Regions from separate parts of the Pristimantibacillus sp. Z349TD_6 genome, predicted to be linked through region 3. Evidence: riboswitches for the same ligand, from Rfam matches in the RefSeq annotation. Region 3 holds a riboswitch; each other region holds the start of a gene.
The links. Region 3 has a riboswitch for thiamine pyrophosphate ahead of AC0VYE_RS22155 (ABC transporter ATP-binding protein). Riboswitches for the same ligand answer to the same signal wherever they lie in the genome.
Positions count from the first base shown of each region.

Region 1: linked by a shared signal. The riboswitch ahead of thiC (phosphomethylpyrimidine synthase ThiC) and the one ahead of AC0VYE_RS22155 (ABC transporter ATP-binding protein) in region 3 are both predicted to bind thiamine pyrophosphate.
Region 2: linked by a shared signal. The riboswitch ahead of AC0VYE_RS15220 (ABC transporter substrate-binding protein) and the one ahead of AC0VYE_RS22155 (ABC transporter ATP-binding protein) in region 3 are both predicted to bind thiamine pyrophosphate.

Region 1 is NZ_CM149662.1:5,631,583-5,639,615, forward strand. Features, by position in the region: gene AC0VYE_RS24585 (thiazole synthase) at 1-321, opposite strand, end outside; gene thiE (thiamine phosphate synthase) at 327-1,181, opposite strand; gene AC0VYE_RS24595 (ThiF family adenylyltransferase) at 1,225-2,292, opposite strand; gene thiC (phosphomethylpyrimidine synthase ThiC) at 2,285-4,048, opposite strand; TPP riboswitch at 4,361-4,465, opposite strand; gene AC0VYE_RS24605 (glycosyltransferase family 4 protein) at 4,540-5,697, opposite strand; gene ytvI (sporulation integral membrane protein YtvI) at 5,781-6,812, opposite strand; gene yfkAB (radical SAM/CxCxxxxC motif protein YfkAB) at 6,877-8,016, opposite strand.
Region 2 is NZ_CM149662.1:3,550,085-3,558,117, reverse strand. Features, by position in the region: gene AC0VYE_RS15240 (TatD family hydrolase) at 1-14, opposite strand, end outside; gene AC0VYE_RS15235 (ABC transporter ATP-binding protein) at 15-812, opposite strand; gene AC0VYE_RS15230 (ABC transporter permease) at 815-1,588, opposite strand; gene AC0VYE_RS15225 (thiamine-binding protein) at 1,578-1,880, opposite strand; gene AC0VYE_RS15220 (ABC transporter substrate-binding protein) at 1,947-2,987, opposite strand; TPP riboswitch at 3,172-3,284, opposite strand; gene AC0VYE_RS15215 (glycosyltransferase) at 3,423-4,895, opposite strand; gene AC0VYE_RS15210 (GerAB/ArcD/ProY family transporter) at 4,987-6,069, opposite strand; gene AC0VYE_RS15205 (Ger(x)C family spore germination protein) at 6,091-7,299, opposite strand; gene AC0VYE_RS15200 (spore germination protein) at 7,318-8,033, opposite strand, start outside.
Region 3 is NZ_CM149662.1:5,017,667-5,025,699, forward strand. Features, by position in the region: gene AC0VYE_RS22120 (hypothetical protein) at 1-852, opposite strand, end outside; gene AC0VYE_RS22125 (NUDIX domain-containing protein) at 1,009-1,488, opposite strand; gene AC0VYE_RS22130 (pentapeptide repeat-containing protein) at 2,353-2,781, opposite strand; gene AC0VYE_RS22135 (S66 family peptidase) at 2,900-3,925, opposite strand; gene AC0VYE_RS22140 (DUF6855 family protein) at 4,103-4,510, opposite strand; gene AC0VYE_RS22145 (DUF2087 domain-containing protein) at 4,859-5,464, opposite strand; gene AC0VYE_RS22150 (SLOG family protein) at 5,670-6,227, opposite strand; TPP riboswitch at 6,315-6,417, shown strand; gene AC0VYE_RS22155 (ABC transporter ATP-binding protein) at 6,505-7,281, shown strand; gene AC0VYE_RS22160 (ABC transporter permease) at 7,262-8,033, shown strand, end outside.

The sequences.
Region 1 (8,033 bases), 610 kb from region 3:
GATTTCGACCTTAATCCAGTTGCCAAGCCCAGCTTCTCTCGCCAGGCGCGCGATTCGGACAGCCTCCTCCGCTGTTCTCGCACCAGATGTATTCGGCAAATATTGCATTTGTCTATCTTCAAAGTGTTGAAGTACCGAATCATCCTCCACACTCTCTAGATTAACCCTTCTAACCGCGAACGTAATCACCTCCGAACCCGACGCTTCAAGCGCTTGCTGCAGTACAGCAGGACTTGGAAATCGCCCCGTACCGAACAAAAAACGCGACCGCAGCGCATGTCCTCCAATAAGAAGGACATCTTCATGATCCCAATTTTCCAAAATATTCAGCCTCCTCCGACAAAATGAACAAGTTCTATGGAGCTTCCGCCAAGTAATTCAGTTTCAGCCCACCTTGCACGTTGTACGATCATACCGTTAAGCTCAATAACGAGCTTTTTATGTTGTTGTCCCAGCTGGACGACCAGTTCTTCCACTGTTTTAGCGCTGGTCTGCTCCTCGCGTCCATTAATCTTCACTGTCTTAATTGGAAGAACATATTCAGAACGGTGGGCTTCGATTTTCTTTAAGAAAGCCTGACAAACACCGGCCGGGTCATTATGGCCAACAATGGCTGAAACTGCGCATATCCGTGTCGCTCCCGACGCTAACACGGCATTAACATTTTCGAGTGTGATACCGCCAATAGCCACGAACGGTATGGTTATATGATGCGCTGCTTCCCTGACATAACTTGTAGTAACAGCCGTACGGCCCGGCTTTGTTTCGGTAGGATACACGGGTCCAACGCCGATATAATCGGCTCCTTCCTGCTCAGCAGTTAGCGCTTGCTGCAGGTTATGCGTGGATATGCCAATGATGCGGTCAGCACCAAGCCATTCTCTTGCTTTGGAAATTGGCATATCATCCTGACCCAAATGAACACCGTCAGCATCCGTCTCAAGAACAATATCAGGATAATCATTAATGATAAGAGGCACTTTATATTTTCGCGTTAGTATTCGAAGGGCTTTGGCCTCTTCAAGCACCTCTTCCCTCGTCCCCGTTTTGTTGCGAAGCTGAACCATTTGGGCTCCGCCAATCAGCGCCTGTTCCATCACTTCAACGACTGATCTGCCAGGGTGATTGGATTTCGCTGTAATGGCGTAGAGCTTGAAGTTCCGCCAGCCTTGTCTACTCATTCTCAAACACAACCTTTCATCAAACAAATCATTTTTTTCCATTTCATAAGAACGTTTTAACGAGATTAATTGCATTCTCTGCATCCGCTGTGCCCTGCACAAGCACTCGTCCATCTGGGAAGAGAATCAGCTGCTCTCCGCTTGTAATCATCGCTTTCACTAAATACCGATTCACGGTGAGCGTGCAGCCAAGCGCTCTCAACGTTTGCTCTACCTCTTTTAAATCAATTGGCTTGCCTAACGTCACCTGCACCGTATCCCTACCGCATAATACGGTAGAGCTTATTTGAGTGTCTTCCGCTCTATCAGCTTCAAAACAACGCTTGTCGTCAGTTGCTCCATCAGGCGTTTGACCACAGAATGGACACTCGTTACTGAATGCCGGAAGCTCCGATTCCCGCATTCGAAATGACCATAAATCAATGCTCAACCACGTTTTACGCAGCGCCGAATCATTGCCAGTGAGCCATTTTATCGCCTCAGCTGCTTGCATAGATGCAATCCATTCAACCGCTGGAGCGAGTACGCCCACCGTATCGCAAGTATCGGCCTCCTGTTCCATATCATCTGCTCCGATTAAGCAGCGCAAGCAAGCTGTCTCTCCAGGAATTAATGTTGCCTGCATGCCCTGCGCCCCAGCCACTCCGCCATAAACAAATGGGATTTGCTGTCTAAAGCATTGGTCGCTGACCAGAAGCCTTGTCGCTGCATTATCCATCCCATCAAGGACGAGATCGACTCCTCCGGCGAGAAATCCGATGTTCTGTGCATTCACATCCGCTACTGTCGCCATAATGTTTACACTGCTGTTAATTTGGCGAAGCCGATTGGCAGCGGCCACTGCTTTGGGCATCACAGCCAGCGCGTCCGCCTCGTCAAAAAGCATTTGGCGCTGCAAGTTGCTCGGCTCAACAAAATCCCTGTCTACCAGCCTAACTTCCCCGACACCGGCTCTTACCATATGCTGCGCAAGCGAAGCGCCTAATGCGCCTACACCGACGATAAGCACCGAGGCATCGGCCAGCTTCCGCTGGCCTGCCTCTCCAATGAAAGCAAATCTCGTTTGCCTCGAATAACGATCGGCAAAAGCATCAAGAACAGAATCAACCATAAATCTTGCTCCCTGCCGCCTTGAATGCATCTGATTTTTCCTTCATTCCCGCTTCAATGGCTTCCGTTGTTTCCATATCGTTTTGCGCGGCATACTCTCTTATATCTTGGGTGATTCGCATGCTGCAAAACTTCGGCCCGCACATGGAGCAGAAATGAGCAGATTTCGCTGCATCAGCAGGAAGCGTCTCATCGTGATAAGCCATCGCACGCTCTGGATCAAGCGACAGGTGGAATTGATCCCGCCAACGAAACTCGAATCGAGCTTTGGACAATGCATCATCACGCAGCTTCGCTCCCCGGTGCCCTTTCGCCAAGTCAGCTGCATGAGCTGCGATTTTGTACGTAATAACGCCTTCCTTCACATCCTCCTTATTCGGGAGGCCAAGGTGCTCCTTCGGTGTTACATAACAAAGCATCGCCGTGCCGAACCATCCAATCATCGCAGCTCCAATTGCTGAAGTAATATGATCATAGCCTGGCGCGATATCGGTCGTTAGCGGTCCTAATGTATAGAAAGGCGCTTCATCGCATACTTCCAGCTGACGATCCATATTTTCTTTAATCAAATGCATAGGCACATGACCAGGGCCTTCAATCATGACTTGAACATCATGTTTCCATGCAATCTTCGTTAGCTCACCAAGTGTATCCAGCTCAGCAAACTGAGCAGCGTCATTGGCATCTGCAATAGAACCGGGTCTCAGGCCGTCACCGAGCGAGAATGATACGTCGTATTCTTTCATAATTTCACAAATGTCTTCAAAATGCGTATATAGGAAATTTTCCTTATGATGTGCCAGGCACCAAGCTGCCATAATTGATCCGCCTCGCGAGACAATACCCGTAACGCGCTTTGCCGTGAGTGGTATGTAGCGCAGCAGCACACCTGCATGAATCGTAAAATAGTCGACGCCCTGCTCGGCTTGTTCAATAAGCGTATCGCGGAATACTTCCCAGCAAAGGTCTTCTGCTTTGCCGTTCACTTTCTCCAGCGCCTGATAAATGGGCACTGTGCCAACTGGAACTGGAGAATTCCGCACGATCCACTCCCGCGTCGTATGGATGTTTTTCCCCGTGGACAAATCCATAATCGTATCGGCTCCCCAGCGAGTCGCCCAAGTCATCTTCTCCACTTCCTCTTCAATCGAAGAAGCTACAGCAGAGTTGCCGATATTAGCATTGATTTTAACGTGGAACTGCCGCCCAATAATCATCGGCTCACTTTCAGGATGGTTGATGTTCGTCGGAATAATGGCACGGCCGGCCGCGATCTCGCTGCGTACAAATTCTGCACTCATCCCTTCACGAATAGCGATGTATTCCATCTCAGAAGTAATGATCCCTTTGCGAGCGTAATGAAGCTGCGTAACATTTTGCCCTGTTTTGGCACGAAGCGGTTTCCTCGTTAAACCCGGGAATCGTTCCGCGCCTCGCTGCTCTGCTTTTTCAGCCGAAATAAATCCGTTATCCTCCGGTTTGATTTCTCTGCCCTCATAGGGCTCTACATCACTACGCTCCAAGATCCATTCGCTGCGAATACCGGGCAAACCGCGCCGAACATCTGCCTCATACGTTTCATCGGTATAAGGACCGCTTGCATCATAAACTCTTACAGGTTCATTCGGCAGCTCTTCACCATTTCTGCCAGTACTAGCTTCAAGTGCAATTTCTCTCATCGGAACACGGATGTTTCCCTTTGAGCCCTCGACGTACACCTTGCGGCTGCCCGGAAGCGGAGTAGAAAAAATAGACATAACAAAAACCTCCTAATGGAATAATAGAATTCCTCCTGGAGGCATACGCAAGCATATGAGAAAGTTTAAAACACCGCTGCTATACAAGTAGCTAGGCTGCTACAAGAGCTGCAATCGCTGGAGCGTGCATGGCGGCCACAAAGCTTTATCGATTCACTGGCGCCAAACAAAAAAACCGCTCCAGCAAAGGAGCGGTCGAAGAGTGTCGTCATGCGAGTGTTATCTTGCAAGGGTTTCCCCTAAGCAGATAAAGTCATGCCGCATAAGCTGAGGCTTCAGCAGATACCAGCAGAGCTTTCACGCGCAAAGCATAAACGCACAATCCCACTTTCCTACGCTGGCATAACCCAGATCAGGTTCAAAGGGACCAAAGCGATTCGCTTTATCTCAGCCATTGCGGCGCCCCTAGTGGATTTCCTTGTTTGACTATACCGTTTAGTAAAGAAGGGTGTCAACCCTCTATTTTCCTATCCGCGGAAAAATACAGCCTGCTACAGTCCGCTTTCCTTCAGCAGCCTTACCCAACGATCAGCGGTGTGACGCCATGTGAATGTCTGCTCCACACGCTCGCGGCTGCGGCGCCCCAGCTTCTGCCTGAGCTGTTTATCGCGAAGCAGCAGATGCAGCTTTTCTCGCAACTCTCGCTCGATATGAAGCTGATTGACCAAATAGCCCGTTTCGCCATTACGGATAATTTCTTTCATTCCGCCTGCACGTGTTGCGACTACCGGAACGCCGCAGGACATCGCCTCAACATTAACGAGCCCAAATGCCTCCCTCTGTCCAGATGGAACGACCGCTACATCAGCAACGAGCATCCAGCTGGGCACTTCCGAATGCGGCACGTAGGGCACAAAACGAACATGACCCGGACATTTGCGTCCAAGCTGTTCAAGTTTACGCGCATAAGCCGTTTTGCGATGCGAGCCATAAAATGGGCTCCCTACGATGATAACGACGAGCTCCGGGTGGCTTTTGGCAAGCTGCGGCACGATATTGAGAAGATGATGAACGCCCTTAAGCGGAATAAGCCTCCCTATAAAAAGCACCACTTTTTTACCATTCAATCCTCTCTTTTGCCTTAAACTCTCCCGTTTAGCGGCTCCTTCGGAGGAATATTGTGAAGGGAACCTGGCCGTATCTACCCCAGGATAAATGACTCGCAGCTTCGAAGCGACCTCTGGCGCTTTCGACACTACAATTCGCCTTAGAAACTCGCTATTAACGATGATTCTATCTGCTGCCTGCAAGCACTTATGCAAGTTTGCAGAAGAAATATAGGAGGGTGAAATGAAGGTGGAGGAATGCAAATAAAGCCAGACTCGTTTGCCTGGATTCAAACGCTTCATCGTTAGCACAAATTGGGGACGATTCTCAACGTCGATGACATGAGGAGAAAAACGGTGAACCGCATGTCCTACCTCTTGAATATATCTCAGCTTATTGCCCGCTGCAAACCGTTCACAAACAACACCGTTAAATTGTCCTTGACGAGGCAATCGCTTGCTCAGTCTTCCAAATATACGAGGTTCCGCGTAAGGCTTAAGCAGCGGGGCAAATTTCTCTACCACTCGCTCAACCGAGCTGCTTCCTGATGATGGAATCGGGAAGGAGCCTGGAGTTACAATTGCTACTTTTATAGGTGCCATCTATTCGTATGCCTCCTGCATGATCTGCTTTTTTTGCAGTATCATACGTATCTAGCAGCGGCTTTGGCACGGCTTTTCCAAGGCTATAGCTTGAATTTCATTTGGAATAGTCCAGCTCTTCGAGCTGCCATATAGATGATCACGACAAGCGGTCCGATGAATACACCGATAACACCGACGAGCTTGAAGCCGACATAAAGACTTACAAGCGCTGACAATGAGCCGATCCCTACAGAATCACCGAGAATTTTAGGCTCAACGATGCGGCGGAATACGGTAATCACTAGAAATAGAATAATTAGCCCTACCCCAACAAAAACATTGCCCGTCAGCAGCAAATAGCTTCCCCATGGCACAAGTACAGAACCTGTTCCAAGAATCGGCATAATATCAACAATGATAATAAGCAGCGCGATAGCAAGCGGATATTTGACATTAAGGATGAGCAAACCGATCAACGAAATGATGTAGGTGAGTGCACTCAAAATAAACTGCGAACGCAGGAAACCAAAAATCGACTTCTTGAGATTGTTCAGCACATCATTGACCTGGGGCTGCGATTTTTCTTCAAATAACGAAAGCACCGTTGCCTTCATCGTATTTAGACTGAAGCTCATCATGTATACCGCTACCAAGAAGACGATAAAGAAGATGAACATGCCCGGGATGCTTGAGGCGAATGCGATAACGGTGTTCGATAACGTACCCACCATTTTCGTTAATGTACTCGTTAGCTCCATTAGCCACTTCTCTAACGTTTCAATGGCGTCAGGAGGGAAGTTTTGATATAACGATTGTGCCTGAAACATGAGATCGTCTACCATCCCATTGGCGTTCTCGAAGTATTGGGGCACTTTTTTGAAAAAGGCTATTAATTCGGCTACCACTTTCACACCAAGCAGCGCGATTAGTCCGATGAGAATAACCGTAAATAGGCTGCTTGATATTGTAGCTGCCACCAGCCGATTCATTCGGAATTTTTTCATAAACAGCTGATTAAGCGGCTCAAGAAAAATAGCTACAACAAGCGCAAGCAAGAAAGGAGCACCTACCGTAAAAAACAGATAGAGCAACAATAACCCTAAAGCGATAAATACGATTGTCTTAATAGACACAGCATCTCCTCCTCTCTATTCTTTTATATGCACTTTACGCCACTCTTAAACCAGCTCTTTCATACTAATCCAGCACTGCGCTGCGCTCATGGAAATTAACATCTTTATAATACATATCCTTAACAAGGAGGTTAGGTCCGCAGCATGAAGCGACCGGGCAGTGACAATTCACACTTTGCGCAAGGGAATGGTCCAGCCATTTATCAAACAAATCCTCCAATTTGGACGAACCGATGTTGCCAAAAGCGGGCACGTCAGAAAAGTCGGTTACAAATACATCACCTGTAAACAAGTTTACGTTCAGCCGATTGCGGCCGTCAGGATCGTTGCGTACCGTCACATTTGGCTCATTCGCTAATCTTCGCAGCAGCTCACGTTCTGATTTGCTGTCGCTGCATGGATAAAAGGGAAGTGTGCCAAACAGCATCCAAACGGATTGGTCGCGCGCTTTCAGCAAACGTTCAATAGCTTCCAGCATTTGCTCGCGTGAGAGAACCGGTAAATCCTTCGCAAAAGAGCTAGGATACATCGGATGCACCTCATGCCTCTGACATCCCATATCAACGATCAGCTGATGAATCTCATCAATTTTGTTATACGTTTTGTAATTGATCATAGACTCCGCAGAAACGAGTACACCTGTCTCGCTAAGGCGACGCGTGTTTTCGATCATTCGTTCATAAAGCTTGGTCGCAGCTTCGAGCGATACATGGTGATTGGCTTTCGCAAATCCAATTTGGTGAAAATCTTCCGGAGACGTGTAGTTAAACGAAATGTGCATGACATCTAGATAAGGAGCTAGCTGCTCATAACGGCTGTAAGGCAGCGTCACGTTCGAATTGATTTGGGAGCGAATGCCGCGGCTGCGGGCGTATTGAAGCAACGGCACCATATAATCACGAACCGTTCGGTCGGAGAAGGATGGCTCCCCGCCTGTAATGCTTATCGTTTCGAGATGCTCCACTTCATCCAGTCGGTCCAGCATCTGCTTAAGCGGCAGCTTGGCGGGTTCTGTCATTACTAGTGTATCTCCAACCGCGCAATGCTCGCATCGCATATTGCATAGGTTGGAAACAGTCATTTCGACGCTTGTTAAACGATGTCTTCCATATTGCTGCAACGAACGAATGGGATCCCACGGATCATTCGTTGGCGAAAGTGTGGATAACGGTGTTCTTGATTGTTGAAATTGTATTGTGTTCATTTTTTCTTCAGCACCTG
Region 2 (8,033 bases), 1.5 Mb from region 3:
GTTTGTATCGCCATCTATACGTTTCCTTCCTTCGCACCCGTCTTAAGCAGATCATAAATGCGCTGCTTCATCGCATAAAACCGTGGGTCTGTCCATAATGACTCATGACGCGGACGCTCGAATGGCACTTGAAATTCCTCCAGCACCACTGCCGGCGATGGAGACAGCACAATAATCCGATCCGATAGAAACAAAGCCTCTTCAATACTATGAGTAACGAGCAGCACCGATCTTCGGTTCAGCTCCCAGATCGACATAAGCCACTGCTGCATTTGCTGCCGCGTCAAAGCGTCCAATGCGCCAAACGGTTCATCTAGCAGCATGAGATTCTGAGGAGCAAGCAGTGCCCGGAGAAAAGAAACCCGCTGCTGCATCCCTCCAGACAGCACATGCGGATAAGAATCCGCATATTCCTGCAGCCCGATTCGCTCGAGCCATTCCTTTGTCCTTGCCTTCGCGAGTTTTTTATCAATGCCAGAGATCGTAAGCGACAACTCTATATTGCCGGCAACGGTTTGCCATGGAAGCAGCGACGATTGCTGCGGCATATAGGAAATATGTCCGCATTCACCCGTCGTTTGCTTGCCATCGATCCAAATTTCGCCTTCCGTAGGACGTTCCAGACCGCCGATAATTTGAAACAAGGTTGTTTTACCGCTGCCGGACGGCCCTACAATCGATACGAACTCCCCATCTGCTATTGAGATGGATAACCCGCCAAGCACCTCTTTGCTCATCTGTCCTTTACCAAACTTCATTCGAATATTTTGCGTTTGAAGCGTCACTGATTGATGCTCATCACGTTTGACCACTGTCAGCTCACCTCTTTCTCAGGGCGCCAACGTATGACAAGACGCTCCGCTAACGTTACTAAACCAAATAAAGTCAAGCTCAGCGCAACGATGATGGCAACTGCCGCAAATACACGATCTGGCATAAAACCTTTGGACGAAATAAGCATAAATGAGCCAAGACCCTTGTTTGTACCAAGCCATTCGGCAACAACCGCACTTAACACGCTATATGAAGCCGCAATCTTCAAGCCGGAAAACAAATGAACAATCGCATGAGGAAGCTCTAGTTTCCAAAACAGCTGCCATTTGCGAATACCGATCATTTGCAAATAGTTGCGAAGCTGTGCATCGGTATTCATAAGCCCGCTCAGCATGGCAACCGTGATGGGGAAAAAACATACCATGATGACCAGCAGCGCCTTTGGCAGCATGCCATAGCCTAGCAGCATCGTCAAAATTGGAGCAATCGCTATGATGGGTACGTTTTGCGATAGCACGAGCAGTGGATATACCGCCGATCGAACGCCGGGAATTAAATGCAGCAAAGCGGCGAGCAATAAGCCCACCGCCGATCCTCCTAAAAAGCCGATAAGTGTCAGCTGCACTGTTGCTCCCGTATGCATCATCAACCTCGGCCAAATAGCGATAGCTCCCTTCACGATTGATATCGGAGAAGGAATGAGCCATTGTTGAAATAATCCAAGCGATGCAGCTGCCTGCCAACAGGCAATCAGCACGATCAGCAGCGCTGCCGGTTTCCATATTTTCGACCAAATCGATTTCTTATTGCCCATCTGGATATTTCTCCAGCAGCCTGCCCATGGAAGCGCCGTTTGCCGGATTATAGTAAATTTTAATTTGTGAAATAACGGACGGGCAGCCCATCTCCGCCATCGCCTCGCTCATCGACTGCACGACGCTGAGCAGATGGCTCAGCTCACCCTCCATCGTCGTTTCAAGCGGTGCTACTCGGTAAGGAACACCTGCCGCTTTAATAATATCAATGGCACGATCTACGTAGGGAATAACGCTCTCGCCGCCTGGCGTTGTTGGTAAAATTTGAATGCTTACTAATGCATTAGCCATCGGATTTCCTTCTCTCTTTGTTGTATGTGAGAGCGGGCTTTCCCGCCCTCCGTATGTTCGAATTGCTTATTGTGGTAAAAACTCGTTCGTAAATGCCTTCTCTGCTTCAAGCTCCTTCTCCAGCAGCTTGTGCTCAAACATCCATGCCGCATAGTTTTCCCATACGCTCAACTTCTGTTCGCCCCAGCGCGGCGCGTCATCTTGATATTTGGAGCTTAACCATTTTTGGCTGGCGCGCACAAGCTCAGCGTTCAAATCCGGCTCAGCTTTTATTAAAATTTCTGCTGCATCCTCCGCATTGCTGATCGCGTATTGATAGCCTTTGGATACGGCAGCAGTAAACGCTTTGACGGTTTCCGGCTTATTCTTAATCAAATCTTCGTTCGTCACGATTACCGGCGTATAATAATCCAGTTTGTCGCTGTAGTCTGTTAAATAAACCATATTGATCTTCTCGCCGCGCAGCTCTGCTTCCACGCCAGTCCATGCGTAGTAAATCCATGCAAAATCAATATCCCGTTTCACTGCCGTAAAGAAGTCGCCGTCGCCGATGCTTATCATATTTACTTTGCTCACATCTGCGCCCTTCTCCTGCATAAGCGATTGAATGACCGCCTCTTCAACAGGAGCGCCCCAGCCGCCATACGTTTTCCCTTCAAATTTCTCAGGTGAATCGATTCCCTTTGCTAGCGGAGAAGCAAAACCTGAGGTGTTGTGCTGAATGACAGCGGCGATCGATACGAGCGGCACGCCGGCAATTCTCGCCATCGTGACTGACTCCTGATAGCTTACGCCAAACTGCACATTGCCCGAAGCGACCATTTGATCGGCACCGCTTTGTCCTGGTTGAATAATTTCAACATCCAGGCCTTGCTCCTTAAAAAAACCTTTATCTCTAGCTACATAAAGTCCGGTATGATTCGTATTTGGTGTCCAGTCGAGTACAACCTGTACCTTCTCTAGCGGCTTGTCCGCTGTTCCCTCTTGCTCTTTCGGCTGTTCGCCCTTGTTCCCAGCGCCACCGCCGCAGCCTGCCAGCGTCAATACGAACACTAGCATCGCGGCCACGATTTTCCACGACAAATGCCCTGTTTTTTTCTGATTCATGATGTTGTTCCCCTCTCCATGCTTCGATTCTTATAGGTGACGACTCCTCGTAGTATCCGGTTCCATGGCTGCATCATTCTAATCGCAACAAAAAAAAGCGTCCCCCTAATCCGGAGGACGCCATATCATTGGCTGTGCAGCTGTTTATACAGCAAATGCTTGATCAATTTGATCTCGCCTGCTTGCTAAACAGAGCTTCTGTCCCTACGCTGGCATTATCCAGATCAGGTTTAACGGGTCGGAATTGTATAGAAAATCCCCTCTCAGCCGGCCTAACCAGCTCCCCGGAACATATTCGGTTTCGTCAATACCATTCATTGTATAGCAAAACCCGCATTTAATGCTAGTTTTTTTTGAAAATGATTATCATCAAGCCACGATACTAATCCTCTTACTACATACGGCAGCCAGAACATGCAGCTCCTGCACCATCTGTTATTGTCCTAGATCCACATGCTCATCCCGCCATTCAACCTTTGCTTCTTCAGCAGCCTGCGAACTTTCAAAGTCTGCCTTTTCTTTGGTCTCTGCTGCAGGAGCAAGGCGTCCATATACGAGCAAATAAGCGGCTGTCAGCTCTTTTGACATCTCTTCAGACGTTAGCTGCTCTAGCAGATGGATGTATTCAAGCTGCTCCTGCGCTTTATTATCCGCACGTGTAATCTTCACATAGATAAAACCGGCCTGCAGATAAAGCTGGCTAACTTGTTCTGCGGAGTACTGTGATGCCGCTTGATGCTGTGCTTGTGCATTAGCTGGATTTAAATATTGCCGAATATTGTCGAAATAATAGCGATTGGCAAAGCACCCGACTAGCCAGCCCCCAGGCTTTAGAAGACGAACTAGACTTTTCATGGCTTGCGGTGTCCCGTAAGCATGAGCATCTCCGATTACGATGCCGTCAAGACCTTCAGCAGGCAGCCTCCAATCCTTCGGATCATTCGAGCGGAATACGGTAATTCCCGAAGCTTCTGCTACTCTAGCAGCCAGCTCGTTACGCTCAACTCCGTACCATATTGCGGATGGGAATTGCTTTTTCATATGCAAAATCGTAGCTCCGCACCCGCAGCCTATTTCCATAATCGAGCAATTCTCGCGCCTGTACTCATGCGATTCCCGCTCAATTACGGTGCTGAAATCCATTCGTATATACGTTGCATCACCAGGGTCAAAGCCCCATTTGGACATAAAAACTATAGCATTTTTTCTGAAGTTTTGTACATATTGTTCTGGCTCCGAGCTAAAGGAGATGCTCCCGTAATGATGTATAAACGTATCGCCGCACAGCATTAGCTTATATCCCGCCAGCCGGAGCCGCAGGCTATAATCATCATCTTCAAAGTTGCCGATTCCGAAAATCTCGTCGAGCGATCCCGTTTTCTCCCATGCCTCTCTCCGCAGCAGAAGGCAGTAGCCGACCAGCTTCACGCGCTCCTCCCATTTTGTTCTGTCAGGGTTGGCATGCAGTGCAGAAGCAAATAGCTCCATTTCATCTATCGTCGTATAGTCGACCGGGATCGTCGTCCAGTAGGAAGCCGAATTCGTAACGGGGCTGACTGCCCCAATTCGTTCATCACTAAATAAGCAGCGCTTGAGACCGTCAAGCCAGCTTGGCGTTACGATTGTATCGTTATTTAGCAGCAGCAGAAGATCGCCCGAGGCCGCGGCCAATCCTTGGTTGCAGCCCTTAGGAAAACCAGCATTGCAGCCATTGTCGATTACGATGATATCGCTCTCGGTTTTAGCCCATTTTACCGTATCATCCGTCGAACCATTATCTACAATAATCAGCTCATAGCTGCCTCTCTGCGTATGTCTCCGAATACTTTCCACACATTGTTTCGTGTATTCAAGCTTATTGTAGGTAACGAGAATAATGCTTGTCATGCAGCTATTGGCATCGCTCACGCGTATCCTCCTCAAGCAAGCATAAACGGCTCACTTACCCATAAAATATGTCAGCCTATCCGCTTGGGTGAGCACTGCGCACAACTTTCAATCATGCAGCCTTTTTGTATTTCTTGCGTATTCCAACGGCTAGCATAAGCAGCGGCAGCACAATTTGGAACAACGGCGCAATCTTCAGCGTAACATCGAGTCCAATCCAAATATGGGAAGTATTATTGGCTTCAATAAACGATGCCCCATAAATAATGAGACCAATAGGCAGCACACAATATCGGTAGGCAATACCAGTGATCATATTGAACATGAATACCGATGCCATGTATAGCGCAGTCATTTTGACATATAGACCGATGAACAGAAGCAAGGTTACAAGCACATCAAGCCTCTCCAATATATTAGCAAGCCTAATTAACTGTACAACCTCAAGCAGCGGCAGTGCTGTAAGCGAGGACAGCTCTGGCCCTAATACGCATAGCGTAATGATATTCATTAGGATTAGAAATAAGGACACGCCAATATAAGCCTTGTAAGTGACTGGCCCAATTCCTTTCTTCTCGCTCACGTGCTTCCAAAAAACGAAAAAAATAACCATTTGTCCAAATGGAAAAGATAATAAATCTGGAAAGGCCGCCTTCACGACAGGCCCAATCCCGTGTTCAAAAACGGGAAGCAAATGTGCTATTTTGGGCAACCTGGCAACAAACAGGAGTAAAATAATAAAAGCATAGCTGAGCGCTGCAATCGGAAATAGAAGCTGCACGACACGGACAAATACTTCCACTCCCTTGCTGACGGTATACGCTGCAGCGCTGATAATCAGCAGCATAACAATCCATTTCGGCGTAAAGGTGAGCAGCGCCGTCATCGTAAGCTCTCCGACGTCCCGTACGTTGCGCATCGATTCATAAGCAAACCATAACGCGTGAAGTATGCCTACAAAGCCGCCGATCCATTTTCCGAAGTGTATAACATATAGCTCAGCAAGCTCCGAATTTGGGGAGCGCTTCTGCACCTGAACGTACATAACGATAAGCAGCAGACCAGCAATCGCAGCAAGCGTCATCGCCAGCCAAGCATCCTGCTTCGCCTGTATGCCGAGCTCGAACAAAGGGGTGCTGCCTATCAAAAAAACGATGATCAAAATCGAAAGCTGGTTTTTGCCAATCTGCTGCATAGGGTCTCCTTTCTGCTTATGTTATTGATGGTCCTTTTCCTGCGCCTTCTTAAATCCACTTCCGCTAAGGCCAGTTGAATTCAAATTCACCTTAACTTTCATCTTTACTTCGATGTTCGAAAACTGCTCCGACCAGCTGCCCGACGTTTTTAACCATTGCTTTGGATATTTATTGTGAATGATCGTTCCGAAGCCGATTACATCGGCTTTATGCTTGCTGACAGCGTTCCATCCTTTTTGCATAATAGCGGCAATCTCGCCCTCAATCCGTTTTTGTATTTTCTCTATTTCTTTCGGATTCATGAGATCACCCTCGCAATTGTACTCCATCAGCGTTCCAGTCGCCTTTACGCTCAAATCCATCAGCCAATTGCCTTTTGAAGATTTAGGAGTCTGCGTTGTATCCGAATGCGTAATGCGAATAGTTGAGTTTTTGGGCTCGTTCTTGTCCGCTGAGCATGCGAATGAAACCGTCGTTTTTTTCACTTGATTTGCGAGCCACATCACGCCTTGGCTTTCTTCATTGTTGATCCAGCCTACCAGCTTGTCCCCTTCAATAAGGCCCAGTTCAAACAATCTGACCTTTGAAGGTGTACTGGTGTACGCAAGCTGCCCTGCATTGTCCACACTTTCTTTCGTACCGGACACAATTAAACCGGGTATGCCAGTGGCCTTTGTCGTTCCCAGCAAATCCAGCAGTACTTTATGAATGGTCATTTGACGGAAGGCAGAGCTGTTCATCTCTTCATTATTGATCATGCGCTGAATGGCTGCGCCTGGAATTTTCTCAAGTGGAATCAATTGCTCGAGCATCCGGCGCGCGCTGCCCTTCGACAAGAAAACGCTCACCGTCTCGCGGGAGTCATGATTGCGCAAATACGTGTCTAGGAGTGGTCCCAGTCCTTTGCGCGCTGCAGCCTGACCGATAATGACAATTTGATTATGTGCGAAATAGAGGCGCCGCGACGTCTCCTGGCTTGCTTTGCTGACCGCGCTTCTGAAGCTTTCCCCTTGCGTGGAAAAAACATGGACTGCCGCTGTGCTGTTGCTCGCGCTTTGACTGGAAATGGCTTCCGGTATGACCACTTGATACGACAACACCCATTTCCCATCCTTCCAGTCAACGCCGGTAGCAGAAACAATCGCAATATCATTCAGCTCTATGCGATTCCAGCAGCCCGTTGCCAGCAAACAAATGAGCATCGGCAGCAGCAGCCTCCATTTTTTCATGGCAGGTTCCCCCTTTCATTACGCCTTATCGGAATGACGCTGTGCCGGCGGTTTTTTTCCGTTCGGCCGCCGTCTTGGATTGCGCAGATTCAAATCTAGAGGTCGAAGCACGACCGCCCACCATGGCAGCCTGACGAACACGTCTCGCCATGGTCCTTGCTTTGTAGGTCCTGGTGCCAGCGGAGACATATATGGCACTCCGAACGAGCGCAGCGATACCAAATGGATCAGCATAAACAATACAGAAATGAAAATGCCGAAAAACCCAAAAATACCGGCCATAATCATAAAGATAAAACGAATAATGCGAGATGTGGCCGCCATGTTGAATTCCGGCATTACAAAATTGGAAATCGCCGTAAAGGATACGATGATCACCATACCCGCTGACACGATGCCCGCCTGAACAGCCGACTGGCCGAGTACGAGAGCGCCCACGATAGATATGGCGGGCCCAATCGCCCGCGGCATTCGTAATCCTGCTTCTCGCAGCACCTCGAAAGTGACCTCCATCAACAGCGCCTCAACCAGTCCAGGGAACGGAATCCCCTCTCGCTGCGCCGCTAGACTAATGAGCAGCGTTGTCGGAAGCATCTCCTGATGAAAGGTTGTAACTGCGATATACAAGGCAGGCAGCAGAATGGACACAATATATGAACCGTAACGGATGAGACGAACGAAGGATGCAATATCATATCGTTGATAATAATCCTCTGGCGATTGAAAAAACGAAA
Region 3 (8,033 bases):
CGCGTGATTAAAATCGGAATGACCGTAAATCAGAGACAAAGAATCGATGAAGTTAGCATTGAAACGGGAGTCCTTGATGTTGTAGCCTGTGATCAAGCTTTGCTCCAAAGCAGTATTTACCAGCTTTTGCAGCTTAGGCGCATCGATAATATCAGAAGTTTCGTAAGCGCTGCTTAGCTTTTGGAAAATATCGTTGTCGTTAACATAACCGATATACTTTTTGTAAAGACCTTTTGTAATAAGCACTTTACCAAGCAGCGTGTGGATCAATTGATCATTTGCTGCATTCTTTGGTTTGAAACCTGTGTAAAATTCAGCTGGCAGCAAGCCTGTATCTACTGCTGCAGCAACTTCTTGCGCACCTTTTGTGCCAAGCGCGCTGCTTTTAACGTTCAGCTTCGTTAGTACTTTGTTTACTTTAACAGCCGGGTATGTATAGGCAAGCTCCTTCAAATCTGCTGCTCTTACCGCAATGGAAATCGCTACAGCGCTTGTAAGTGCTTGATCGCCTTGAATGGCTGGGCCAGACAAAATGCCTTTCTCATACAAAGCCACCGCTGCTGGATAAAGCTTATTATCTGACTTTACATCGGAGAAAGTGACTTCTTTGCCTGATGGCTCGTAACCAAGAATATCAGCTACTGCTTCAATGAATTCACCCTTCGTCACTTTGCTGGAGAGGCTGACATTAAATTTTTCTTTCAAAAACTGCTTATACTGCGCTGCGCCATCTTCCTTTAGTGCCGCTGCTTCAGACGGAGCCGCAAAGGCTGCTGATTGTGTAAAGATAACAGAGAAAGATAAGAGGAGTGCTACTAGCAGTTTTGTGTATGATGCTTTTGTGTTTTTCATGAACATTGCCTCCATGTTTCTAATTCCGATGTTTTTAATCGGGTATGAGTAATGTTCCATAGTATACCAGCTAAAAAATGAAAGTGTCAATAAATATATTTTATTTATTAAGTTTTTCTTTGCCCGGATATCATCGTTATTTTGTCATATAATATTTCATTCGTTTTTACTTTTAGCAGAGATAACCTTACACCACTCAAGAACCGCTTTGTCGACTTCATCCATTTGACCAATTTCTTCAATTAAATCCCAAAGTACGATCTGCTCAGTTTCTTCATTTGCTTGGAATGGGACGAGCTTATCTACATTAGCATAATAAATGGGATTATATTTGATATCTCCATTAGGCTTCTTCACTTTTATCAACCCGATGAACTCGAAGTCATTAACGATTTGTGATGTTTCTTCGAATAACTCCCTGCTTGCACATTCCCTCGGTGTTTCCCCTTCCTCTCTTCCCCCTGCGGGCACTTCCCATTGTTGTCTCCACTTGTTAAAACAAATAAGAAATCGCTCGTCACAATTGATTACCGCGTATGAACCCGCCAAAAGTACATCCTCGCTGAGGTCATCCTCTTTCATAGGCAGGCATGCCAATAGCTCAAAACCATCTTTATTGGACGTTATACTCAACATTATCTCTCCTTCCATCATTAACTTACCTTCGATTACTCCACTTTATAAGAGATTTATGGAATTCGTGTAGCTCTAACTTAACGTAGTACTCGCAATAACAACTTTATTTAGTCATCATTTTCAGTTCAATCAGACCGACCTAACAATACAAAAAGACTGCCCCTCGGCAGCCTTCATATAGAAATACAATTAATTCGCAGCATCCATTTGCTTATGTATGATGATGATTTACTATAAATCTTCAAAGCCGACCGCTATAAAAATACCCGCACTAACGACTGTAATATGAACAATAGAAAATAAAACATGTACAGAAACTACATTCAAATCTTTTCTTGTCAGCTGGGGACTCGTTCTTAACTTATATATGGAAAAGCCAATTAGTCCCGTTATGAATAATGATTGAGCCAACCATCTTGAAACGGTTAAAAAAGCTGGAGTATTATTAACGATCGGGTTTAAAAACCATCGAAATGGATCAAATAACATTGCCGAAAGAATCATAGCCCATGCCAACAAATGAATCGGCAAAGCAGTTAAAATATGGTTTCGAATAGCTGCTCTCCTCCTATTTTCAATCAGATATCATAGAGACGTGACAATTTAGAACAATGTTGCTTTGCTAACGGACATCAGGTACTCTATTTGCTACATTTTCACCCTTTTTTGCGAACTAACGGACATAGAGGACCTTATTCAGCTTCAAAAGTCATAATTTTACTTCATTTCACATCCATAACGTATCCTATGTCCGTTTGCAAAACTCGTACCATTGATTCTAAAAAAACCGCAAAAGGCTGCCTTGTTGGCGAACTTTTTACGGCTTTAGGTGATCGTGCCTCGCTGGATAAAGTTGATTTATTCTTATTTCTGCTCCATAGCTTTAAACTGTTTAATTAAACCTTCGATATCAATTCCGTTTATAGTTAAACCAGAAATATCGCAGTTGTCCAACTTAGCGTTCTTTAAATTACAATCCGTAAACACGCTTTGATGTAGATTACAATTGGTTAATTGCACAGGTGTTCTGTTGAATTCAACATCAGGCTGATTTGGATTGCCGAATCCAATGTTGCGAAAATGGGCTCCGCCCCACTGTGCACCGTCAATAACAAACTCACTCAAATTAGCATCGGAGATATGTAATCCCGTTACATTCACATCATTCATATTCATACCGCTAAGATTACAACAGTTAAACGTGACCTGCTCCGCACAAACATTTTTGAAGCTGGAAGCTGTAACATCTGAATTAACGATTGTCAGGATCTCTTTTTCATTTTCTAATTTCATATTTTACCCTCCAAATTATCGTTTGAATTCTATTCTAGTTTAAAACAGCAGCTGATTTCTGTCCAAAATAATATTCACAATATCATGTACTTAAATAAATGACATATAGTAGATTTTATTATTGCACGGCAGATTCTTCAATCAAAAAAAGTACCCCTCGTTCCTCAGTGGCTTGCAAACTAGCCTCAACACCATTTGGAAGTACAATCATAGGGTCCGTGTGGCCAAAATCCGCATCATATATGATCGGAAAATCGTATCCTCTCGTTGCATTCTGCAGCAGCTCTTGCAATGAATCTTCTTCATTAAATCCTACATTCGAGTGGAATCTTCCAATAATCAGACCGGAAATTTGATCAAAGATACCCATCTGGCGAATTTGTGTAACATATCTATCAATTGTACTTGGCTGCTCACTCTCGTCGTCTTCTAGACACAAAATTTTGCCCTCGAAGCTTGGTAAATAGGGTGTACCCGCCAGCAGGAGAAGTGTACCCATATTCGCAGCTAGTATAGGCCCTCTTGCATGCCCTGGCTTTAAAATCTTCATGCCTGTATTAGGGACGGTCGCTCTTGGGCGTGAATCGTCAATGTCCCAGCTTAAATGTTCCTCTGTCCAATGATCGCTGGAGTCAATCTTTCCAATTGGTGTATCCTTCATTAAGGTTCTCACAAAGGAATGGTATGTAAAATCAATAAGTCCGCCAAATTCTCCGAATTGCGGCATAATAGCGGGTCCCATAAATGTAATAAGATTTGTTTTCGCATGTATGCCTGCTAGAAGTGCAGTGATATCGCTATACCCCATTATAATTTTCGGATGGCTGCTAATAAGCGAATAATCTAATTCTTCAAGCAGCTGATGTGAATTGTATCCGCCTATTGTAGCGATAATTGCTTTTACATCAGGGTCACGAATCATATGATGAAAATCATCCAAACGATTATTTAGGCTGCCAGCCGTGTGACCAGTCCTCTTCCTGCTATGCTGTCCTGTAATTACTTTAAATCCCATATTTTCTAAAGCAGCTATTCCACGATTCAATCTGTTTGGGCAATAAAATGCAACCGGCGAGGATGGTGAAACAATTCCAATGGTATCTCCGGGTTTTAGTTTATCGGGTTTCAATTGTGAGGATGTCAAGGAATAACCCTCCTTATCATTCTTTTAAAATAAATATATACAAATATTTGTAAGTTCTCAATCACTCTTACAATAAAAAAAAGCTGCCATTGCGGCAGCCATTCACTCGAACTCATTACTCACACGCACTAGGATTGTAGATTCCTCATCCTATTTCGAGTCTTCACACCACTGCTCTTAAATGGACTTCATCCGATTATTCCTTGGATTATGCTCTAATTCTGCAAGTCCCAGCTTCTCCATTAATGGTGGAAGATACATTCCGAATCTGCCGCGCAGCCCTTTTTTCAATCCATACCAGCCGCCAATCGGGTTTTCAGACGAGCGTCCCCATGCTTCAACGGTACCCTCTTTTGCAGGCTTCTGCTCATCGGCGCTGCCAAGCTCAATCCAGTCACCATGTTGTTTGAGCATCGCGCTTAAGTCTTCGATGCAGCGGAAATCATAATGCAAGACCGTCTTCCCAACTGTGCATACTAAAATTTGTTTACCGTCCTTTTCATCCTTATACATTTCATATTCAGATGTCTGAGGGGGTGTTTTTAATTTCCATGGGTTTTCTTTTGTACCTTCTGTAAACGTCATATGTATTCGCTCCTTTTGTAATCCACTCTTATTATGTACTTTATCTTTCAGATATCCTTCAGAAGTTACTACATTCGATAAAAAAATTACTTTTCCTTTATGACGCAGTAGCACAGCAGCCGCTCGATGAGTTCAGTTTTACTTCTAACGGACATAGAAGCCCTTATTTTCAAATTTAAAGGCCAAATTAGCTTCTAACGGACATAGAGTCCGTTATTTGGCAGAAATCGCAGTCAATTATAGCGATTCGAGCTAAATAACGGCCTTTATGTCCGCAACTACGGCCAATAGAAGGAAATAAAGCAAATAAGGCATCTGATGTCCGCTATTATCAAAAACAACTTCCGCTTACGAAAGAATCTCCCACTTCGCCCATATTTCTTGCGGATTCAATTCGTATATATCATTTTCTCTAAACATTAATTGGTGCATAATGAACTCTCTGCGAATGGTCGCGAAGTCGTCATGATAACCTTTGATAAACGCGTTAATTTCCTTCTCTGTATACTGTTTCCCTCTCGTCAAATGAGAAACCATATGCTGAAGCACGATCAACTTTTTCTTATGCTGAGCCGGCATATGCTTAAGCTTACCCTCAGCAGTAAAAAAGTTGCGGATGACTGAATCCTTCAGTTTCTTATTGCTATCCTCCATGTTGTCCACTCCTTTCTCTGTACCTGCATTACGGTAAATGAGCTCCGCCGCCGCATTAGCGTTACTCTTAATAAAATAATGGTTCAGCGAAAAATAAATCGTATTTTTCTCTCTGCGTTCATTAATTAAGCTGGCCTCTCTTAATTTGGTTGCATGATGCGTAATCGTAGCAGGCGTCACGCCTAATTTCTCTGCCAGCACCTGCCCATTAAGCTCACCTTCAGCCAGCATAATCAACATTTTAATTCTCGTCGGATCGGATAATGCCTTATGATAGGCTACCACCTTATCTAATTGCACCGTTCGCCACCTCTTCCTCCATCAAACAAATTTAACTTATGTCTAATTAGATGTTTATCTAATCAGATAATAATACGCCACCTATTATTTGTCAAACATAATAATCTCGAAAATACATATAGTCAGCTTGGCGCATAAAAAAAAGCTGACAGGTCTCTGCCTGCCAGCATAAAATAAACTCCTCTTACTCAACTACGATGCATCGTTAATTTTCCGAATACAAATTGTCATCATCCGCAATGCTCTGAATGTCCTCCGAGCTTATGCTGAAATAGCCATAGCCCTCAGCCTGCTGTTTCTTTAACGCTTTTTCTTTAAAAAACTTGGGGCTGCCCTCGCCTGCATCCTCATCATAAACGAGCAGAATACCGTCCGTTTTCCGAAACAGCAGCTCGTCCCTAGCCGTAAACTGCCAAATGCCATTATAGGGCTGGTTGCTGACCGAAGCGTAATAATCGACCCCTTTTAAAACCTGCTGATAAAACTCCTTTTTATCATCCTTCCATTTCTCTTCCGGATTGCTGTATGCCGAAATAATTGAAAGTCTCAAATGAGGATAAATTTCCTTCAGCGCAATAACGACCTCGCACGCCCACAAATCCACGCCATATTGACCCGGGGTAATCACCCACTCAAGCCCATCTTCTATAAGCGGAACCAGCTTGCCTGTCAGCGCTTTTTTTATATAAACAATGCCCTCATGCTTCTGGCTAAAAATATTAAGCTCATGCGCTCGGTAGCCCGTTACGAGTAAATTTTTCATTTGTCCAACGCCTTTTCGGATAATTATGGTTTACATCTATCCAGTGTATGCTATAGTAGAAAAAATACAAATTGCATATAAACCTATTTATTTCACTAGGGGAGCCTAACGGCTGAGATGGAGCAACTGCTCCGGACCCTTGGAACCTGATCTGGATCATTCCAGCGGAGGGAAGTGGAGCAGCAAAGCATTCATTCATGCGCGCAAGCCTTGTGTGATCGTTAGACCCGCTCATTTCCCCTCGGAAATGGGTGGGTCTTTATTTGTTTACGGAGGGATGCGTATTACAGCCATAATCTCACTTCACCAAGTAAGCTACACCTACGACAAGCTTGCTGAAACATCTATACTGTCTAATCTTTCGCTTCAAGCCCATTCTGGTGAGTTTGTCTCTATCATCGGTGCTAGCGGCTCAGGCAAAAGCACTCTCTTTAAGCTCATGGCCGGATTGCTTCAGCCTAGCCTAGGCGAAATTAGGCTGCGTGGCAAGCCTGCACCCAATCGTCTCGGCAAGATTGCTTATATGCCGCAAAAGGATTTTCTTCTGCCATGGAGAACAATACTCGGCAATTGTCAGCTTCCACTTGAGCTGACATGCAGCAATCCCCATTATACCACGATCCAAATCATGGAGCTGCTAGAGCGCTTCGGACTAGCAGGCTATGAACAAGCTTACCCTGACGAGTTGTCAGGCGGCATGCGACAGCGGGCAGCTTTTCTGCGCACGCTAGTAACCGGACAAGAGCTGCTGCTGCTGGACGAACCGTTTGGCGCGCTTGACGCCATGACCAAACGCGGCATGCATAAGTGGCTGCTTGAGCTGTGGAGCGACCTTGGAAAAACTGTCCTCTTTATCACACATGATCTTGAGGAAGCGATATTGCTGAGCGATCGCATTTATTTATTGCCAAGTGCAGCTAACGAGGCGCAAGGGATGCAGGAAATAGTCGTTCCTTTGCCGAGACCAAGACACTATGAGCAAAATTATGAACCCGACTTCATCAAGCTGCGGCAAGATTTGGAGCGAAGACTGCATGCGCAAACCTCTAATTAACCAGTGGCTGAGCCATTACGGTCTTTTCATACTGCTGCTCGTTAGCTTGTTGTTCATTTGGCAATGGGTCGCACAGCTCGGACTGGTTCCGTCCTACATACTGCCGTCACCTAGCTCAATAGCTCAGGCATTAATCGAAGACGGCCATCTGCTGCTTGGCAAACATCTGCTGGCTACGCTTAAAGAAGTGTCCCTCGGTTTTCTATTGTCGATTGTTATTGGGACTGCGCTCGCAGCAGGCATGCACACTTTCCGAATACTGGAGAAGGCGCTGTACCCGTTTGTCGTCATCAGTCAGACCATCCCGCTTATCGCTCTGTCGCCAATTTTCATTATGTGGTTTGGCTATACGATTTGGAGCAAGGTCGCTGTTGTTTTTTTGACTGCTTTTTTCCCTATCGTTGTGAGCACCTATGACGGACTTAAGAAAAGCGGTAGCGAATATGAAGAGCTGCTGCTCACAATGGGAGCAACACGCTGGGGTATTTTCCGGAAAATACAAGTCCCCATCGCCCTACCGTCCTTTTTCTCAGGACTTAAGCTGTCGATCGTTTATTGCGTTGTCGGCGCCACCATCGGTGAATGGCTTGGAGGCAGTGAAGGCCTAGGCTACTATAGCCGCCGAATGTCCAGCAATTTGAACGCAGATTCCATGTTTGCATCTGTTTTCCTGCTATCCCTCATTGGCATCTTATTATTTGCTGCCATTGTCCTTTTGGAGAAATCAATACTAAAGAGAAAGAGGTTCAATA